DNA from 3 places in the Pseudoalteromonas sp. SG44-8 genome. Region 2 is predicted to be linked to each of the others. Evidence: predicted binding sites of a transcription regulator. Region 2 holds the regulator's gene; each other region holds the start of a gene.

Region 1 (3,289 bases), on a different contig from region 2:
GCCCAGTGCAATGCCATGAGCAATAGAGAATGTTAGCGGCGTCATCAATAATACCACACTCACTGGAATGGCATCTGTCATATCATCCCAATTTACAAACTTGAGGTTTTGTAGCATTAGCACCGACACATATAAAATAGCTCCCGCAGTTGCATAAGCTGGCACCATTTTCGCCAAGGGTGCAAAAAACATCATCAATAAAAAGCACATTCCTACAACCACAGCTGTAAGTCCGGTTCTGCCACCCACAGATACTCCTGCAACTGACTCTATATATGAGGTTGTGGTCGAAGTGCCCAATACTGAACCGGCAATGGTTGCGGCGCTATCAGCACTTAATGCTCGTCCTAAACGAGGCATATTACCTTGTTCATCAGCAAGACCTGCTTTTTGAGTTACCGCAACTAAGGTGCCTGATGTATCAAATAAATCAACGAACAACAATGCAAAAATGACGCTAAGCATTGACAACTCAAACGCCGCAGAAAAATCAAGTTGCATAAAAGTAGGCGCAATTGAAGGAGGCATAGATATCACGCCTTGATACTCTACCAAACCCAGACTTAGCGCGATCACAGTTACTAATAAAATGCTGATCAAAACACCACTTTTAAAATCACGATAAAGTAGCGCTGCAATAACAAAAAAGCTAAAAATAGCCAACAATGGACCGGCAGCCGTTATATCACCCAGTTGCACTAATGTTGCAGGGCTGGCCACAATGATCCCGGCATTTTTAAGCGCAATTAACGCTAAGAACGCTCCAATTCCTGTTGCAATGGCTTGCTTTAACACCAATGGAATAGCATTAATTATCCACTCCCTGACTTTGAACAAACTCAGGAACAAGAAAATACAGCCCGACATAAACACAGCCCCTAATGCTGCTTGCCAGGTATAGCCCATGCCTAACACAACACCATAAGTAAAAAAGGCATTAAGCCCCATACCAGGAGCCAAAGCTAACGGATAATTTGCCCAAAAGCCCATGATAAAACAGCCAATAGCCGCAGCAATACAAGTTGCCACAAACGCAGCACCTTGATCCATACCAGCTTCAGCCAACATAGCAGGGTTGACAAACACAATATAAACCATAGTAATAAAGGTAGTGAGGCCGGCAATACATTCGCGGCGCACAGTCGAGTTGTGGTCGCTAATTTTAAATAACGCGTCGAGCATAAGTGAGTTTCATTTTAGATGACAATAATTGCGTGATTTTATCATATATTTCAAGAATAACAGGACAATTAACCTGATATTAGACTAAACTGAGCAGGTAAATGACAACAATAATATGTGTGGCACTATGACAGATACCTCGCCAATTGGCTTAGATTTAGAACAACAGTTAGAAAACGTATTATCGTTTATCACCCAACCGAGCAAAGCCCCACACAGTGCGGTTAAAGCTGATACTCCTGATAACACTGTTAATAAAGCCCTGTATTATTTAAAAAATGATCAACCTCCTCTCGCTGCTAAATGGATGCGCTTAGCTGCAATGTCAGGTAATCAGCGAGCCCAATTTTATCTAGGATTATTTTTTATCAAAGGCCAAGGCGTACCTACTAGTGTTTTTCATGGCGCAGTATGGCTAAGTTTAGCCAGTAGCCAAGGCTATGAGCCTGCAACAACCGCCTTAACTGATTTACGTAAACATCTAGCCACCCGCCGCTTTAAAGATGCCCAGTGTTATGCTGCAACACTGTATGAACAAATACACCAACAGCAGTTTGCTCACCTGATCCCCAACTCACCTTGAAAAGGGACTAATCTACCCTTTTCGTTAAAATCAATTGCCACCTCAATTTAAATAATTAATACATTGTTTTGTATAGTATTATTTAATTTTCTGCACATTTTCAAAGCTGATGGTATCAAATAAATTTAAAAATCGTTCAAAAAGATAGCAAAAAACACTTGCACACAAACACTGTATAAACTACTGTATATGAGTACTGTATAAACAACCAGTGAGTGAAACTTATGTTACAGCCAATTACCATCAGAACAGTTAAAAGCTATCAACAAGATAATTTAAGCGCATCAGTAAATTTGATTCAGATAGAAGATGAGATCTCTGCAACTTTTGAACTTCTAAAGGTGTTACACCATTACAATAATAAAAACGCATGGACGTTACTGATTGCACCGGATCACGTACCAAGTAAAGCTTTACTTGATTCATGTTCTATTGATACCAGTAAACTATTAGTGATTAGGCAAAAGCATCTGGTTAATTTAGAGTATGTACTAAATTCAGCACTACATAACGGTAACTTTGCAGCGGTGATCACCTGGACAGACATTGTGAAAGACAATCAAATAGCTAACCTGTCATTAAAGTTAGACCAAGCGAGTGCAAAACTATACTGTTTTACTAAAACCCAACAAGCTACAGAGATAGCATTAGCACAATAAGCTGTTAAAATGCCGTTTTTTAATAAAGCGTATTTTAATTATGACCTCACTCACTGACAGTCTTTGCTTATGTGGCAGCGAACAAAGCTATAGCGATTGCTGTGAAAAATTGCACTCAGGCAATATACAAGCAACAAGCCCAGAGCAACTAATGCGCTCTCGCTTTGTTGCTTATGCTTTAAAAAATGCTAAGTATATTTACCAAACTTATGCACAAGAAAAACAAGCAGCAAACCCAATCAAAGAAATTGCTGATTTTGCTAATAGTTGCCGCTTTATAAAATTAGCAGTGATCAGTGCAGACCAGCAAGAATACACTGGTTGTGTTGAATTTTGTGTTAGCTATTTTTATCAAAACTTGTTTTGCCAACTACATGAAAAATCAAGCTTCATAAAAGAAGATGGGCAGTGGCGTTATCTCGATGGTGATATCTTCCCTGTTGCAGATATAAAAATTAGCCGCAATGATGAATGCCCGTGTGGTAGCGGTAAAAAATATAAAAAATGCCACAGCGTGTAACACTTTCTTAGAGTGTAGTTTTTACCGTAAGTATTTATAAATAATCATAAATTCAAAAAACTCGCGACCCAACGTGGTCTGTCTAAGTGCGATTAACTCTTTGTTGCTTAACCTAAATTTTGGTTAATGTGTTTTCTAACGCATTGATTTAAAGCACTAATATTACTTTTACTCTCCAGCCGAAATTTTCAGGGAAAATAAGGCGAATTTACGCGTCAATAGCATGCCTATTACAAGTAAATTCAACGCAGTTAACATTGAAAAATAGCCGCTGGAGATGGATTTATTATCCGAAGCTCAGATTACTTCCGCCAGTAGAATAACGCGGTAGCAGTTATCGATCCA
Region 2 (3,289 bases):
AAATAATCATCGCCTATTTCACTTATTTCAATGCCCATGGTTTTCATCAATGTGCCTTGACCACTTATGCCGTCATCAAGTTGCTTACATTGTGCTAGGGTGATCGGTTGATACCAAATACTCATCTGTCTACCTCACTAAGTTATTTACTAAATCAGTCTACACTTTTAAACATTTTCCTACAGTTAAGATCATAAAAATAGATAAAATGTACCTATATTATCTAACTGTTAATGGATCTTAAGGATGAAAGTAAAGGTATTTGGATGTGGTGCAATATTATTAATGAGCCTTGTTGCTCAGCCGCAGGCTGTTGCTAGTACCCAACATCAACTCGATATTGGTTTTACCGATTTAGCTGGTTTAGATGAATCTTTTTTAGGCGCACGATACCGATATTTTGCGCAAGATCTTGAATCTTTGACTGGTCCATACGAGCTAAAAGCGTATTTAAATCAAGTCAATAATTATGCTATTGGTGGGTTTGCTAATGATGATTTTAGCTATTTAAATGCCGATGCTGCCATCTATGGTCCCGCAGGATTAGTTATTAGTGCCAGCGCGCAGCGCCTCTGTGAGGATAATAGCTATTGGCAAAATACTGATTATTTAGTGAGTGCCGCTGTTGGTAAGCAAATGAATGAGCAGTTACAACTAGGGTTCAATGTATATTACAGTCGCTTAGAGCGCCATGATATGTGGTTTGGCAAAGATAATGAAAGAGTCGCGGTTGAATGGACTTATGCTCCTTATGTTCGTTGGACAAATATAGTTAGCAATCAAGGTTGGGATTTAGAGCTAAAGCAATTGGCAGGGCGTTATCGTTATGTGCAGGGGCAGGCGGTTTATTATGTAAATCAAGCATGGTCAGTGGGAGTCGTTGCCAATATTCGGAATCAGAAAAATCTAAAAGACAACTATGAACTGCAAACGCAATATTGGTTTAATCAACATGTAGCATTAAAGTTTGGTCTTGGATCTGCGCTTGATTCTGGAAGTGGTTTAAATAGTATGAGCTTGTTATTAACGGCGCGATTTTAAGCCAATTTATATTTGCGATTTTCAGATAACTGTATATACTCACAGTTAAATGTACTGTATGGAAAACCAGTTGTATGCGCCCATTAACGAATCGCCAAGCTCAAATTCTCGAACTTATTAAAGTTTTTATTAAAGATACCGGTATGCCGCCAACCCGTGCTGAGATTGCGCAAACGTTAGGTTTTAAAAGTGCTAATGCAGCGGAAGAACATTTAAAGGCATTAGCGAAAAAGGGCGTTATTAAAATGAAGCCCGGTGCTAGTCGAGGTATTCAGTTAGTTGAAGAGGATGAGCCGGAACAACTTGGTTTACCTCTAATAGGCAGAGTTGCCGCTGGTGAGCCTATTTTGGCAGAGCAGCATGTTGAAAGTCATTGCAAAATAGATCCACTCTTGTTTAAACCGGCTGCTGATTTTTTACTGCGTGTGCAAGGCATGAGTATGAAAGACATTGGTATTATGGATGGCGATTTATTGGCAGTACACAGCACTCAAGTTGCTGAAAATGGCCAAGTGGTGGTTGCCCGTGTTGATGACGATGTAACAGTAAAACGCCTTGAAAAAGCAGGTAAAAAAGTTTTTTTACATGCTGAAAACGATGAATTTTCACCGATTGAAGTGGATCTTGAACATGAATCTTTCAATATTGAAGGGTTAGCTGTTGGGGTGATCCGCAACGCTGATTGGATGTAAATTTTTTGATCTATATTTTGCACCAAATTGGTGAAGTTTGGTGCATTTAATTTTTTACCGCTTTAATGGCTAGATTTTATACTTAGCTATAGCGTCCTAAGCCCTATCAAATCTACTTGTCAGCTACTTTTAGCCCTCTAATATTATCCCTAATTACAAAATAACGCGCTGATTTTTAGCTGTTATTTATGCACCAAAAAAGAATTTAATTGCTCTTAAAACTTGCTAATTGTTCATTTTTTAACTAATTGGTTAATACACTGTGTTAACAGCTACTTTAAAAGTCTAACAATTTTGCTCAATAGCATAATTTAGGGTTGCGTTAATATTCAGTAACAATAAAAAATAACGAATTGGCGCGAATAAAGCTGTGCCGCCTTTTCGCTTTGCGTTTTGCAATAGCATTTAAAGGAGCCGTCACATGGGTAAATTGAGCTCTACCTTGTGGCTTATATTGTTTGTTCTACCGCAGCAAGTATTGGCTAATAGCCAGTTTAATATGCGTAAGGGCGTAACAGATATAAGTAATGATGTTTATCAGCTGCACATGACAATATTTATTATATGTTGTGTGATTGGGGTCATCGTGTTCGCCGTGATGTTTTGGGCACTGATCCACCACCGTAAATCTAAAGGGGCAAAACCAGCCCAATTTCATGAAAGTACTAAAGTTGAAATCCTTTGGACGGCAATCCCGTTTGTGATTTTAATTGGTATGGCAATTCCTGCGACAAAAACTTTGATTGCAATGGAAGATGCTAGTAAAGCTGATCTCACGATTAAAATTACTGGTTCTCAATGGAAATGGCATTATGAGTACATGGGTGAAGATGTTGAGTTTTATTCAATGCTTGCTACACCTCAAGATGAAATAACTAATCTTGCAAATAAAAACCCTAATTACCTGCTTGAAGTTGATAAACCTTTGGTGTTGCCAATTAATCAAAAAGTACGATTTTTAATGACCTCAGACGACGTTATTCATTCTTGGTGGGTGCCTGATTTTGCAGTGAAAAAAGATGCTAACCCTGGGTTTATCAATGAAACTTGGACCAGAATTAATGAAGAGGGCATTTATCGAGGGCAATGTGCAGAACTATGCGGAAAGGATCATGGCTTTATGCCTGTGGTGGTTGAAGCTAAATCTGAGCAAGCATTTGCAAACTGGCTGAGCGAAGCTAAGCAGGCAAAAGCAAACGCTGCAATTGCTGATGCTGCATTATTAGATCAAACATTACCAAAAGAAGAATTAATGACACTCGGCGAGCAAGTCTATATGGCCAGTTGCGCTGCGTGTCACCAACCAACAGGTATGGGCTTACCGGGGGTTTTCCCGGCGCTCAAAGGCAGTCCGGTAGTATTAGGAGATATTAAAGATCATATTGATGTAGTGCTTCATGGTCGCCCAGGTACCGCTATGCAAGCATTTGACAAGCAGTTATCAATCAAGCAGCTAGCAGCTGTGATCACCTATAAGCGTAATGCATGGGGCAATGACACTGGGGATGTAATTCAACCGAGTCAGATACAAGCCGCGATTGATGCAACTTCGGAGG
Region 3 (3,289 bases), on a different contig from region 2:
GAAGCACTGCCGTTTACTGCACTGTTATGTGTATTTTTCTCAATCGTTGCAGTCATTATTGACCAACACTTATTTACTCCTGTAATAACTTGGGTACTGACATTTGAAGGGCAATTACAGTTAGTTATGTTTTTTGTCGCAAATGGCCTACTCTCGATGGTCAGTGACAATGTCTTTGTTGGCACTGTTTATATTAATGAAGTGGCGGCAGCATTAAAAGCAGGGCAAATTAGCCGCGATCAATTTGATTTATTAGCGGTGGCAATTAATACCGGTACAAATTTACCAAGTGTTGCCACACCTAACGGTCAAGCTGCATTTTTATTCTTACTAACATCGACCCTTGCTCCCGTATTGCGATTATCCTACGGTCGTATGGTTTACATGGCACTCCCCTATACCATAGTGCTAACGGTTGTTGGCTTAGCAGGGACATATCTTGGCCTAAGTGAAATGACTGATTTATTCTATCAATGGGGCTGGATTGAGCACCATAGTGCAAGCTTACAAAGTATAGGAAGTTCTGGGCATTAAATAATCCAAACAGTAAATAAAGCTGCTTCGGCAGCTTTTTTATTGTTACAAATCATATTTATCCTTGCGCGTAGTTTAATGACTAAGTCATAATTCATCCACAAATTATAGACTGGATATTTTATGACTTGGTTAGCAAATTTAGCCCAACAACGCAGTGCTTGGTTACTACTCGCTTTTAGCGCTTTTATTTTTGAATTAATCGCATTGTATTTCCAATACCAAATGGGCTTAGAGCCATGCATTATGTGTATTTATCAACGTACTGCCATGCTAGGGTTACTAGCCGCAGGGTTAGTCGGCGCAGTCAGACCAACCAATTTAATTTGCCGTATAACAGCATTTTCAGCATGGGCAGTTGCTAGTATTTGGGGTTACTTAATTGCACGCCAACATATTGATATGCAAACGACAACCGATCCCTTTGCGTTTAGCTGCGAATTCGAGCCTAATTTTCCATTACCATTACATGACTGGATGCCACATTTTTTTGCTGCGACAGGAGACTGTGGCAACATCGATTGGCAATTTGCAGGGTTAAGTATGCCAGCATGGATGGAGATCATTTTTGCGGTATTTACTCTGATACTGATAAGCGTTGTAGTAAGTCGTTTAATAATTAAAAAGTCGCTGTGATGATTGCATTATTTTCAAGTCAAGTAACGCAATTAAAATCGTTTAAAATACGTCAACGTCAGCAAATAATTGCGATTGCAGTGAGTATGTTAACTCCAATGCAAAAAATCAGTTTGCGTATTATAAAGCTGATTTTATTGATCCCAGTATTTCTATCATTAGCGTATATCGAAGGTTGGCTGTTACTTCCTGTATTACTGGTGGCTGGGTTAAGTTACCCGTTGTTAACCACCCCTGTTGAAATTCAATTCTCTAAACACTATTTGAGCAAGGCTATAAAGCAATTTGAACTGGGCGAATAATTCGCCCTGTAGTTTTTTAAAATGTAACTTTGCCATCCAGTTTAGCGACTAATTTATCGCCAATACCTTTCACCTGCGCTAGATCTGCAACAGACTTAAATTTGCCTTGCTCGGTACGGTAATCAACTATCGCTTGTGCTTTTGATTTACCAATACCTGGCAGCTGGGTAAGCTGCTCGACTGTTGCTTGATTAACATTGACTAACTGAACTTTACCCATACTTTCAGTAGCTTCGGTTTTAGTTACAGCGGCACCACTAGGCAATGATATAGCCAAGCCAAGCACTACGACTATTAAAGTTAAAAACTTCATGTTTCTCCTCCATGATGTCCATACGTGGACTCAATTAATAGTTGACTTTAATGCCTTCACTTTTGGACTACTTCCAAATAAAGTCATACTAAAAAAGTGCGACTATTTAAATAAAGTAAAGTTGTACCTCTTTGTCAAATCCTAATAGTAAAAAATAAAAATGTTCACTTGCAAAAAGACCAATAAACAATTACTGTACATAAAAACAGTAATCAATCAAGGTGAACTTGTTATTCACCAAGCAAATTGGCAGGAGAAATCATGGCTGTTGTTGTTAAATATGTTGTAGAGAGAAACGGAGTCGAGCGTATGACGTTTACTACTAAAAAAGAAGCTGACGCGTATGACAAAATGCTTGATATAGCAGAGTCGCTTGAGGTTATGCTTGAGAAAGTTGATGTACCACTAAGCGAACAACAAATCGAATCGCTCGCACTTGAGATTGCTAAAAGTAAAGACGACTTTATGAATGTACTTAAAGGCGGCAAAGAGGCAATACAGAAAGCACCAACGGCGAAAGTAAAAAAAGAAAATGTAGCGTCAATTAAAGCCAGCACTGATAAAGAAGCAAGCTAAAAAATCATAAGTTAACTAACTAAAAAAGGGCAATTAATTGCCCTTTTTTAGTTATAAAAATTATTACTCGTTATAGCCCTCGTTCAACTTCATCAAATAATTCGGTGATCTCTTTATTTGGTGGCGCTGTTGATAAGCTCACTGTAATGATTGCAATTGTTGCAAGTATAAAGCCCGGTATAATTTCATAAATGATACTGCTGAGACTCTCTCCATTTATGGTGATTGGCGCATATATCCAGATCAACACTGTCCCTGCACCCACAACCATACCACTGATCGCACCTTGTAGATTCATTCGCTTCCAATATAAACTAAGTAATACTAACGGGCCAAACGCAGCCCCAAAACCTGCCCACGCATTACTTACTAAATCTAAAATAGAACTGTCGCGGTCATAAGCCAAATAAATAGCAAATAATGCAACGAGTAGTACACTAATTCGACCAACTAAAACCAGCTCGGTTTGTGATGCATCACGGTTTAAATAAATTTTGTAGAAGTCTTCAGTCAAAGAGCTTGAACAAACCAATAACTGAGATGAAATAGTACTCATAATCGCAGCTAAAATAGCAGCAAGTAAAAAGCCGGCAATAAGTGGATGGAAAACCAATTCAGATAATACTAAAAATATCGTTTCTTTATCGTCAATCAACATTTGATTTTCGATCATGTAAGCAGCACCAAATAGTCCTGTTAACACTGCACCAATTGCTGATAAGGTCATCCACGACATACCAATACGACGCATAGTAGGCATATCTTTAACAGATCGTACTGACATAAAACGCACTATGATATGCGGTTGACCGAAATAACCTAAGCCCCATGCCATTGCAGAAATAATAGCGATGGTTGAACCGCCTGCAAACCAATCTAACATATTAAGAGAGTGGACTTCGCTCTCTTTCGGAGCGCTTAACAGCAA

The links. The regulator LexA, encoded in region 2, represses DNA repair genes until DNA is damaged. The targets are predictions, from matches to a motif close to TACTGTATNNNNATACAGTA.
Region 1: a site for LexA is predicted at 1,960-1,979, ahead of H5163_RS08840 (SulA-like leucine-rich domain-containing protein). Genes of this name have one in related genera too.
Region 3: a site for LexA is predicted at 1,977-1,996, ahead of H5163_RS08070 (YebG family protein). Genes of this name have one in related genera too.

What each region holds. Positions count from the first base shown of each region.
Region 1 is NZ_JACJEQ010000008.1:57,739-61,027, forward strand. It holds gene H5163_RS08830 (NCS2 family permease) at 1-1,182, opposite strand, end outside; gene H5163_RS08835 (sel1 repeat family protein) at 1,310-1,765, shown strand; gene H5163_RS08840 (SulA-like leucine-rich domain-containing protein) at 1,990-2,424, shown strand; gene H5163_RS08845 (YchJ family protein) at 2,465-2,944, shown strand.
Region 2 is NZ_JACJEQ010000020.1:22,192-25,480, forward strand. It holds gene H5163_RS14895 (PaaI family thioesterase) at 1-125, opposite strand, end outside; gene H5163_RS14900 (hypothetical protein) at 247-1,041, shown strand; gene lexA (transcriptional repressor LexA) at 1,116-1,733, shown strand; gene coxB (cytochrome c oxidase subunit II) at 2,155-3,289, shown strand, end outside.
Region 3 is NZ_JACJEQ010000007.1:81,644-84,932, forward strand. It holds gene nhaB (sodium/proton antiporter NhaB) at 1-534, shown strand, start outside; gene dsbB (disulfide bond formation protein DsbB) at 658-1,170, shown strand; gene H5163_RS08060 (DUF6170 family protein) at 1,170-1,472, shown strand; gene H5163_RS08065 (ComEA family DNA-binding protein) at 1,489-1,785, opposite strand; gene H5163_RS08070 (YebG family protein) at 2,047-2,361, shown strand; gene putP (sodium/proline symporter PutP) at 2,432-3,289, opposite strand, start outside.